2 regions of the Streptomyces sp. NPDC002911 genome follow, and region 1 is predicted to be linked to the other one. Evidence: riboswitches for the same ligand, from Rfam matches in the RefSeq annotation. Region 1 holds a riboswitch; the other holds the start of a gene.
What was found. A riboswitch is a leader RNA that binds a small molecule or an ion and turns the genes downstream of it on or off. The one in region 1 is predicted to bind cyclic di-AMP.

Region 1 (5,136 bases):
TCCTCGACTTCGCCGACGAACGGTCGGTGGTGCAGACGAGGTTCGCCACCACCGCGCTGACCCTGTTCCGTGCCCATCTCGGGCTGCACACCGAGGACGTCGTACGGGACGCCGAGACCGCCCTGGCGGAGCCGCTGCCCGCAGGGCTCCTGGAATGCACCCAGTTCAGCTTCCTGGGGCGCGGCTGGACGGTCGGGCTCGCCAACGAGGCGGCGCTCAAGATGAAAGAGGCGTCCCTGTCCTGGACCGAGTCGTACCCCGCGATGGAATACCGCCACGGCCCCATCAGCATCGCCACGACCGGTACCGCGACCTGGATGTTCGGCACCGCTCCGGAAGGACTACGGGAGCGGGTGCTGGCGACCGGGGCCCGTTGGGTGGAGAGCGGCCTGGACCCGCTGGCCGACCTGGTCCGGGTCCAGCGCCTGGCGATCGCCCGCGCGGCGGCCCGTGGCCTCGATCCCGACCTGCCGCGCCATCTGACCCGCTCCGTGGTGCTCGACGCGGCAGCGGGGGCCTGAAGCGGTCAGGGCATGCCACGCACCGGGCCGATGAGCAGCCCGGTACGCGGCCGTGACCGTGACGCGGGTCAGGCCTCCTCGAAGTAGGCGTCCAGCGCCTCGTCGAGCTCCGCCGTCCACGCCTTCAGGTCGCTGCGGGCGCCCGCCTCGACCTCGGCGTTGAACCACCGGCGGCTCGACAGGTGGACGGTTACGGTGAACCGGCGCCCGAAGCGGCCGGTCTTGACCTCGACCGCCCCGATCTCGGACCAGTCGAACTCCGCCTCCTGGTCGTCGAGCCGGAAGCGGACGCCCTCGGCGTCCGCCCTGATGGATCCGCGCCGGTCGCTGACCTCGAAGACGGGGCCGTCCCCGTCACCGGCGCCCTCACGCGTCGTATCGACGCCCGGGGCCGCGTCCTCCGGGGCCGCTTCGTCGGCGGCCGCGGAATCGTCCACGGCCTCCTCGGCCACCCCCTCGGCATGAGCGTCCACGATCTCGGCCTTCGGGTTGCGCTCGGGCGCCGCCTTCTCCGCTTCCGCCTCCGTCCGCGCGGGGGCAGGGGCCGTCAGGCCGGGGATGTACGCCGGGTCTGTCCCCGCGGCGAACTCGGACTTGATCTTCGAATCTATGCGCTGCTCCACGGCGGGCAGTATGGACGACGAACCTGTACGAGACCAGTCGCCCGGGTCCGGCCGGCCGGTCGCCGGTGCGCCGGCCGCCGTGGCGCGACCCCCTCCGGAAACGACTGACGGGTGGTAGGGGTTCCGCCGAACCCGTACCACCCGTCAGTCCTGTCCCTCTGTCACACGCCCGCGCGCCGGCGGTTTCGCCTCGGCGAGGACTCAGTAGGCCGAGAAGACGTTGTCGATCGAGCCGTACTTGTCAGCGGCGTAGTTGCACGCGGCCGTGATGTTGGCGACCGGGTCGTAGCTGTCCATCGACGTACCGGGCACGTGGTAGGCCTGGAAGGTCGGGTCGATGACCTGCAGCAGCCCCTTGGACGGGATACCCGCCGCCGCGTTGGAGTCCCAGTTGTTGATGGCCATCGGGTCACCCGAGGACTCGCGGATGATGTTGCGGTGGATCCCGTCGTAGCTGCCGGGGATGCCCTGCTCGGCCATGATGGCCAGCGACTCCTTGATCCAGCCGTCGAGGTCGTTCGTGTACGTGGCCGTCTCGGCGGCGGGAACGGCCTCGGTGGCGGGAACGGCTTCGGTGGCGGGCGCGCCCTCGGCGGCGACGGGGGTGCTCGCACGCTCCGAACGGTCGGCGCGGTCAGCGCTCTCCTCGGCCCGGTCGGACGCCTTGGATTCGGCCTTCTCGGCCTTGTCCGCCGACTTGTTCTCGGCCTTGGCACCGATGGTCAGCTGAAGACCGGGGCGAATCAGGTCGGGGTTTCCACCGACAACCTTCTGATTGGTCTCGTACAGGGCCTTCCAGCCGCCGCTGACAGAATGCTCACGGGCGATCTTGGCGAGGGTGTCGCCCACGACGACGGAATAGGCGCCGGTCTCGGACTTCTGCGCGGCAATTCCCTTGCCGGATACGGCAGTAGACGTCGCCGCCTTTTCGACGGCGGTCGGCTGGGCCGGGGCGGCGAAGGCGCCGGTCGCACCGATCACAGGAAGGGCCAGGGCGGCTCCACCCGTGCTCACGGCGATGATACCGCGGGTCAGTGAACTGGCCCTGTAACGACGGTGCTTACCATTCTCGGGCATGCTGAATTCCTCTCCGTCGCCTGCGAAGTGAGCTGTCGGGTTCGGACTGGAGATGTCCGGTCGCATACGAATGCGACTTCACCCCGAGCCGCTCCGGAAACCGGATCGGCGCTTACTTGGGTCCCCCGCTCCTGCCGCACGAAGAAGTGGTCGGGTAACCGGACGGCGGCAGGATTAGGCGTTCCGTCCGGAGTGATGGCGACCGTAGGCGAGAAATAGGGAAAGGAACAAGCCCGGCATGGTGATCACAATTCATCCGGAAGATCAATTCACGGGAATTCATGTAATCCACCCCACATCGCGCCGGCCATTCCCGTTGGCACAGAAGGGAACCGGCTGCCGCACCCCCGCGTCCGGGGTGCGCGAAGTGACCCTGGTCACGGAGTCCGATTCGGGCGCTTTGTTCCCGATCGAAGAGGGTCAGGTCGCATGAAATGGCCTTTTATGGATTACGGGATTAATTTAAAAAACCAGACCAAATCGGACATGCGGCTCATGAGTGCGACCGCCATGACCGACGTACTGATCGCTGCCGCAGCCGCCGGCATTCCGGTCCATGACCTCGACGACCCGGCTGCCGTTCGATGGGTGGGGCCGGGCGGCGAACTCAGCCGGAAGCCGCACTGGGCGACCGTCCGGGCGCACCACGGCGACAAGGGACGCGCCGCGGCACAGCAGTGGCCCGCAGCAGCCCGTAAGGGTTTGCTGCGGGCCACTGCGGACCGAGGCCCGTCCCCCGCCGTCCGCCGGCCGGCCGCCTCGCGTCAGTCCTGGATCATGATGGCGAGTGCCGGGCACACGGCCGCGGCCTGCTGGACGTCGTCGGCACGGTCCGAGGACGGCGTGGCGTCGAGCAGTACGGCGATGCCGTCGTCGTCCTGGTCGAACACGTCGGCGGCGGCGACCACGCACTGTCCGGACGCCACGCACTTGTCCTGGTCGAGGATCACCTTCATGAAGACTCCTTCGTCGTCGGTGTCACTGTGCGGCGGGGTGTGGGGGGTGCACGGTCACCACGCCACGGGCAGTTCGTGGACGCCGTAGACGGCTCCGTCGTGCTTGAACGACAGCTCCTCCAGCGGGGCGTCCAGACGCAGCGTGGGGATGCGACGGTAGAGGGTGCTGTAGACGACCTGCAGCTCCATGCGCGCCAGCGGCTGACCGAGGCACTGGTGCACGCCGAAACCGAAGGCCACATGACGCCGGGCGTCGCGCCGGAGGTCGAGCCGGTCGGGGTCGGCGAAGACCTCGGGGTCACGGTTGCCGATGTCGTTGGGCACGATGATTCCCTCGCCCGCCCGGATGACCTCGCCCGCGATCTCGATGTCCTCCAGGGCCACGCGACGGCGGCCCCCGTGGGTGATGTTGAGATAGCGCAGCAGCTCCTCGACGGCACCGGAGACCACGGTGGGGTCCTCGGTGTCACGCAGCAGCGCGAGCTGGCCGGGATGCTCGAGCAGGGCGAGGGTGCCCAGAGCGATCATGTTCGCCGTGGTCTCGTGTCCGGCGAGCAGCAGCAGGACGCCCATCTCGGCCGCCTCACGGCGGGACAGTTCACCCGCCTCGACCCGGGTACCGAGTCCTGACAGGAGGTCGTTCACGGGCCGGGCTATCTTGTGACCCATCAGCTCGTCCAGATAGCCGATCAGATTGCCGTGGGCCACGGCCCGTACCTCGGGATCCGCGCTCCGGCTGATGAGGATCTTGCTGTTCTCCTGGAAGAAGTCGTGGTCGGCGTACGGCACTCCGAGCAGTTCGCAGATGACGAGCGAGGGAACCGGGAGCGCGAACGTCTGGACGAGGTCGGCCTGCGGGGGCCCGGCCAGCATGTCGTCGATCAGTCCGTCCACGATCTTCTGGACGGCGGGGCGCATCGCCTCGACCCGCCTGATCGTGAAGGGCGCCGTCACCATCCGCCGCTGGCGGGCGTGTTCGGGGTCGTCCATCAGGATGAAGCTGAAGCTCGTCCCCTTCACCGGTGCCGAACTGGGATAGCCGGGCCGGGAGATGTCGGCACTGATCCTCGGATCGGCGAGGAGCGCGCGCTGATCGGCGTAACGAGTCACCAGCCAGGGCGTGGTCCCGTCCCACAGGCCGACCTTCCTGAGCGCCCCCTGTTCCTGCTCGGCCTTCAGGGCGGGCGGTGGGTCGAACGGACAGCCCGTCGCGCGGGACATCGGCCATTCCGGGGCCGGGGGCGTGAGCGCCTCTTCTGTGCCTGTCGTGCTGGTCATCGCTTCCTCACTTCGTCGTGCGGTGGGAGTGACGTGTCCTCGGCCGCTGTCACGGCGCGGAGGTTTCCAGGGACGGGACGGGACCGCCGATCTCCTGGCGGCGCAGCCGCGCCTGCTTGGGCATGTTCCAGCCGAGGACTCCGGTGACCTTGCCGTCGCGTTCGTAGCGGACGACGAAACGTCCGCTCGTGGGGTCGCCGTCCACGACGGTCGCCCCGGCGTCCGGACCGAGCCGGCCGTGGGCCTGGATCCGGGCGTCGAACTGGTCGGTCCAGAAATAGGGCACGGGGGTGTAGGGCCGGTCCGCGCCGAGGATGTTGTCCGCGACGGCGAGGGCCTGCTCGGTGGCGTTCGTGCGGTTCTCCAGGCGCATGGGGACGTCGAACAGTTGGTGGTGCCAGGCCGCCACGTCCCCTACGGCGTAGATCCCCTCCGCCGCCCGGCACCGGGAGTCGCAGACGAGGCCGTCATCGATGCGCAGCCCACTGCCCGTCAGCCATCCCGTCGCGGGTTCGCCCCCTATCGCGACGACGACCACATCAGCCGGAAGCACCTCTTCCGTGTCCAGACGCACTCCGGTCACGCGGCCCTGGGCGGTGGTCAGTCCGCTGACCGCGTGGCCCAGCCGCAGACGCACCCCGTGCCCGGCGTGCAGTGCGGCGAGCAGATCCGACACCACGG
Region 2 (5,136 bases), on a different contig from region 1:
TAGAGGTCGATGTGGTCGGTGCCGAGCCGGCGCAGCGACGCCTCCGCCGCCTCCTTGACGGTGGTGGGCGAGAGCCCCTTGTACGCGGGGTGGGCGCCGACCTTGGTAGCGATGACGACGTCGTCGCGGCGGGAACGGGCGGCCAGCCATTTGCCGATGAGGGTCTCCGACTCACCGCCCTCGTTGCCCGGGACCCAGGCCGAGTAATAATCGGCGGTGTCGATGAAGTTGCCGCCTGCCGCCACGTACGCGTCGAGGACGGCGAAGGTCCCGTCCTCGTCGGCGGTCCAGCCGAAGACGTTGCCGCCGAGGGCGAGAGGGAAGACCTGGAGGCTCGATGAACCGAGCGGGCGCCGAGATGTCATGTCCAGGAACAACCGGTCGGCTCAGGCAACTATTCCGGTGCACGTCCACGGCGCACAATCCGGAAAACCCTGACGAGTCCCCGTCCCGGACGGACCGGCGGCCCTGACGTACGGGGGGCGTGCGTCAGGGCCGCCGGGATTCCGAGGGGCTCAGATCGTGAGGCCCTTACCGCGCAGCCAGCTCATCGGGTCGATGCCCGAGCCGTCCGCGGTGTGGATCTCCAGGTGCAGGTGCGCGCCGGTCACATTGCCGGTCGCGCCGACGCGGCCGATGGTCTGGCCGGTGGTGACCTTCTGGCCTGCCGCCACGTCCATCGACGACTGGTGGCAGTACCAGACCTCGGTGCCGTCGTCGAGTTCCAGGACCGTGCGGTAGCCGTACGAGCCGGAGTAGCCGGCCGACTTCACCGTTCCACTGTGGACGGCCTTGACCGGGGTGCCGGTCGGGGCCGCGAAGTCCAGCCCGGTGTGGTGGCCGGAGGACCACATCGAACCGGCCTGGCCGAAGGTCGAGCTGATGTAGTACGAGGAGGTCGGCACGGCGTAGCTGGCGGCGAGCTTGGCGAGACGCTCGGCCTCCGCCTTCTTCTTCGCCGCTGCCGCCGCCGCCTTCTTCTTCGCCGCCGCCTCGGCCTCGGCGTCGCTCTGCTGCTTTGCCGCCTGGGCCGCGGCCCACTCGACCGCCGCCTGCTCCTCCGCGGCCTTGGCCTCGGCGTCGGCTCCGGCCTGCTGCTGCTCGGCCTGCTGGAGGATGCGGGCGCGAAGCGCCTCGCCGGCGTCGGTGGTGCCCTGCTCGGCCTCGGCGGCGGTGATGCCCGCGGTGGTGAGCGGAGAGGACGCGGCGACCGTCTCGTGGTCCGAGCCGGAGTCGTCGGACATGAACGCGCCGACACCGGGAAGGGACTTGGCGTCGGGGAGATTGTCCGCGATGGAATCGGGAAGAGAAATGGAGACCGGCGGCTTGCTCTGAGCGGTGGCCATGCCACCCGCTCCGACGGCCGCGATGACCCCGACGCCGAGGACGGTGGAGCTACGGGCGAGGCCGCGCTGCTTGGCTACGCGATGCCGGCCGCGTACGGGACGGATGGACTCCTCGGTGGGGTTCCATTCCTCCCACGTCCTGTCCTCATCACCGAAGCTGCCGGTCCTGAAGGATGACGGTGCCTCGGGGGCAGGCTGATTGGACGCCACGTGGGCGCACTCCTTTCCTTCCTTCTCGCCTACCGGGTTAGCTGACGGGTTCGGAGCAGGAAGGTCTCCTACGGGCCCCTTCGTCTCTCGCGAGACACAGGTGTCCGATTCACCCCATGTAGGTGGTTCCCCGGTTCCCTTGCGGAATTCGGCGCTGCGCACGGTGCCGCCTCTTGCGACGACAGGTACAACCGCGCTGCGTTATCGAACGTTAATAGACACCCGGGTCCCATTCCAAGCTGTTCCCGTAGATCATTCGCCACTCCGGCCTGGACTTTCATGGGTCAATCGGTCACAAACGGGCGACTTGAGCACCCTTCACCCGGGCAGCAGTTTCTGACGGTGCGTCAAATGTTATGCGGAGCGGGGTCCTTCGACTACCGACGGTCGCGACCGGTCATTCACTGTCCCGCCGCACGATCTTCACCTTCGTCCGCCGCTCCTGCTGCCCCCGCGCGGGACGCCCGACGGCGAGGAGCGCCAAGTCGTCCGTCGACCGGCCGCCGGTGTGCAGCCGTACGTCGTCGGTGAGCGCGGACAGCAGTTCCTCGGGCCCCGGGAAGAGCCGGCCGCGAAGCCGGGCCGCAGGATCGTAGAAGACGCCCTTCGCGTCCCGCGCCTCGGAAAGGCCGTCGGTGAACGTCAGGAACATCGCACCGGCCGGCAGCGTCCACACGTCCGACCGGTCCGGCCACACGTCCAGCCCCATCCCGAGCGGCAGTGCGGGCACGGTCGGAGCCAGCACCTCCAGCGCCCCGTCCGCGTGCAGCACGAGCGGCTCGGGGTGACCGCGGTTGATGACCCGAAGCGTGTCCGATCCGGCCGGGATCTCCGCGAGGACAGCGGTGACGAACCCCTCCATGGAGTCGAGCCCGCCCCGCCGCGAGCTCTCACGGGCAAGCGCCCGTTCCAGCCGCTGGACCACCCCCTCCAGCGACAGCTCCTGTTCCGCCGCCTCCCGGAACGCCCCGATCACGACGGCCACCGCCGCCACGGCGTCCAGCCCCTTGCCCCGTACGTCACCGAGGACCAGGCGCACCCCGTACGGAGTGTCCGTGACGGCGTACAGGTCGCCGCCGACGAACTCGTCCGCCTGCGCCGCCTCGTACCTCGCCGCGACCAGCAGCCCCCCGATCCGGTCCTCGGGTGTCGGGAGCACCGCGCGCATCGCCGTCTCCGCGATGACCCTGGCCGATGCCAGCTGCTCGTTCCCCCGGCGTACGACGCGGTTGATGACGAGGGAGAGCGCCGCGACGGTGAACAGGGTGAGCAGATCGGTGACGGGCACGACCTCGGCGAGCATGCCGTCCGAGACCCGGATGGCGAGCACGACGAGGATCGAGACCACTCCGACCCGCACGGTGCGGGCCAGCGAGAAGAACGGGGCGGCGATCAGCGGGGCGGCCGCGAAGAGCGGCACAGCGGTGACCTCGGACGGCGTCGCGAGGTCGAAGATCACTCCGGCGCAGATCATCAGGGCGGGCAGCGCGCGCACGAACCGCCGGGAACGAGCGTTCCCGGCAGCGCCCCCTCGCCGTCCGTCCCGCTTCCCCACCTGTGCGCTCCTACCCGGTCCACCCAAGGCTGCGGACGGTACCGCGCTCCACCCGGGCTTGCCGGAGCCGCGCCGAGCGGCGACTCGTCATCGGCCGAAGGGAGGAGTCGCCGGAGCCCCGCCGCCTACCGGGGGTCAGTCGGAAAGCCGGTGCTGCGCGTAGATCGTCAGTGCATCCCGAACGAAGACGGCCGTTCCGTCTCCATACCGATCGTAGTTCCTCCGAGGCGCGGACCGGCGACGTACATCTCGTCAAAGTCAACCCCCGCACCGGCGGACGGGGACGCACACGACAGAGGCCCGAATCCTTGGAAGGATCCGGGCCTCTGTCTTCTAGTAGCGGGGACAGGATTTGAACCTGCGACCTCTGGGTTATGAGCCCAGCGAGCTACCGAGCTGCTCCACCCCGCGCCGTTGTGATTGCAACTCTACGCCATCCGGGAGGGTGCTCCGACCACTTACGGCAGCCACTCCCCACCACCCCTCGCGACCGGAGAACCTCCCGAGCCGACGTCATACGTCAACAGAGGCCGCACATAGCGGAGTTGCCGGACGCAATAGCTGTCCGAAAAAGTTTCCGCACCCCCGATCTCGCGTATCGCCTGTCCGGAGGGCCTCCCCTCGTGTCCACACGGCGCAGACCCGCGATCCACCCGGCCGCACCGTCGACCCTGCGCGTCTCCCTCGTCGGCGGACTGATCGGCGCCGTGCCCGGCCCGGTGATCAGCGCAGCCGTCACCTGCCCGGCCGTCGGTGTGCCCGAGAGTGACTCGGTGCACGCACTCAACCACGGGACGTCGGGCTTGCTCAGCGGGTTTCGCGGCCGGGCTCGTGGCGCTCCTGCGCAGGAGCCCGGGGAAGTCCGCGGTCGTGCCCGCGCCGCAGGGATGACCCCACGCCGTGCCCCGGGCGGGGCGCGGCGCTCCGCGATTGCGCGGCGTCCGGAGCGGCGGGACGCTGGAAGGACAAGCCTTTCGGTGTTCGGTCCCGTCTGCGCGGCATCCTTCGGGTGCCGGTGCAGGCCCAGCAGCCTCACCCGATGCGACGGTGGCAGGGGAGGCCGGGCGCGTGCGCGTCAGGAGACGGATATGGACGGCGCCCTGCTCGAAACGATGAGAACCGCTCTGCGCGGCCCGGTCATCGGGCCGGACGACCAGGAGTACGGCCGGGCCCGTACGGTCTACAACGCCATGATCGACAAGAAGCCGGCGGCCGTGGTCGCGTGCCGCGACACGGCGGACGTCATGGCGGCCGTCGACTTCGTCCGTGAGCACGGCCTGGACGTGGCCGTCCGGGGCGGCGGGCACAGCGGCCCCGGCCTCGGCCTCTGCGACGACGCCGTCACGATCGATCTCTCCCCCATGCGCGGTGTGCGGGTCGACCCCGCCACCCAGACCGCCCAGGCCGACGGCGGGGCGACGTTGGGCGATTTCGACCACGCCACCCACGCGTTCGGCCTCGCCACTCCGGCGGGGATCATGTCCACGACCGGCATCGGCGGCCTCACCCTCGGCGGCGGTCACGGCTACCTCACACGGAAGTACGGCCTCTCGGTGGACAATCTGGTCTCCGCGGACGTGGTCCTGGCCGACGGCAGCTTCGTCGCCACGAACCCGAGCGAGCACCCCGACCTGTTCTGGGCGCTGCGCGGCGGCGGCGGCAACTTCGGCATCGTCACGTCGTTCGACTTCGAGCTGCACCCCGTGGACACGGTGGGGGTCGCCATCACCGTATGGCCCCTGGAACTCATCCACGACGTCATGCGCTGGTACCGCGACTTCCTGCCGCAGGCACCGGACGACCTGTACGGCTTCTTCGCCTCGCTGACCGTCCCGCCCGGCCCGCCCTTCCCCGAGGAGATCCACGGGCAGAGGATGTGCGGCGTCGTCTGGTCCTCGACGGCGGACCCCGAAGCCCTGGGCGAAACCCTCGCCGTGGTGAACGATCCGGGGCCGCCCGCCTTCCACTTCACGGCGCCCATGCCCTATCCGGCCCTGCAGTCCCTGTTCGACACCCTGCTGCCGA

Region 2: another riboswitch for cyclic di-AMP. It lies ahead of ACWD04_RS25540 (M23 family metallopeptidase); the one in region 1 lies ahead of ACWD04_RS17900 (transglycosylase SLT domain-containing protein).

What each region holds. Positions count from the first base shown of each region.
Region 1 is NZ_JBSFUO010000010.1:127,942-133,077, reverse strand. It holds gene ACWD04_RS17910 (SIS domain-containing protein) at 1-521, shown strand, start outside; gene ACWD04_RS17905 (hypothetical protein) at 590-1,144, opposite strand; gene ACWD04_RS17900 (transglycosylase SLT domain-containing protein) at 1,346-2,221, opposite strand; cyclic di-AMP (ydaO/yuaA leader) riboswitch at 2,224-2,384, opposite strand; gene ACWD04_RS17895 (hypothetical protein) at 2,460-2,654, shown strand; gene ACWD04_RS17890 (ferredoxin) at 2,986-3,177, opposite strand; gene ACWD04_RS17885 (cytochrome P450) at 3,232-4,455, opposite strand; gene ACWD04_RS17880 (NAD(P)/FAD-dependent oxidoreductase) at 4,505-5,136, opposite strand, start outside.
Region 2 is NZ_JBSFUO010000021.1:1,929-7,064, forward strand. It holds gene ACWD04_RS25535 (aldo/keto reductase) at 1-365, opposite strand, end outside; gene ACWD04_RS25540 (M23 family metallopeptidase) at 516-1,556, opposite strand; cyclic di-AMP (ydaO/yuaA leader) riboswitch at 1,568-1,720, opposite strand; gene ACWD04_RS25545 (PP2C family protein-serine/threonine phosphatase) at 1,954-3,111, opposite strand; partial or broken gene ACWD04_RS25550 (TipAS antibiotic-recognition domain-containing protein) at 3,247-3,365, opposite strand; tRNA gene ACWD04_RS25555 (tRNA-Met) at 3,449-3,522, opposite strand; gene ACWD04_RS25560 (FAD-binding oxidoreductase) at 4,200-5,136, shown strand, end outside.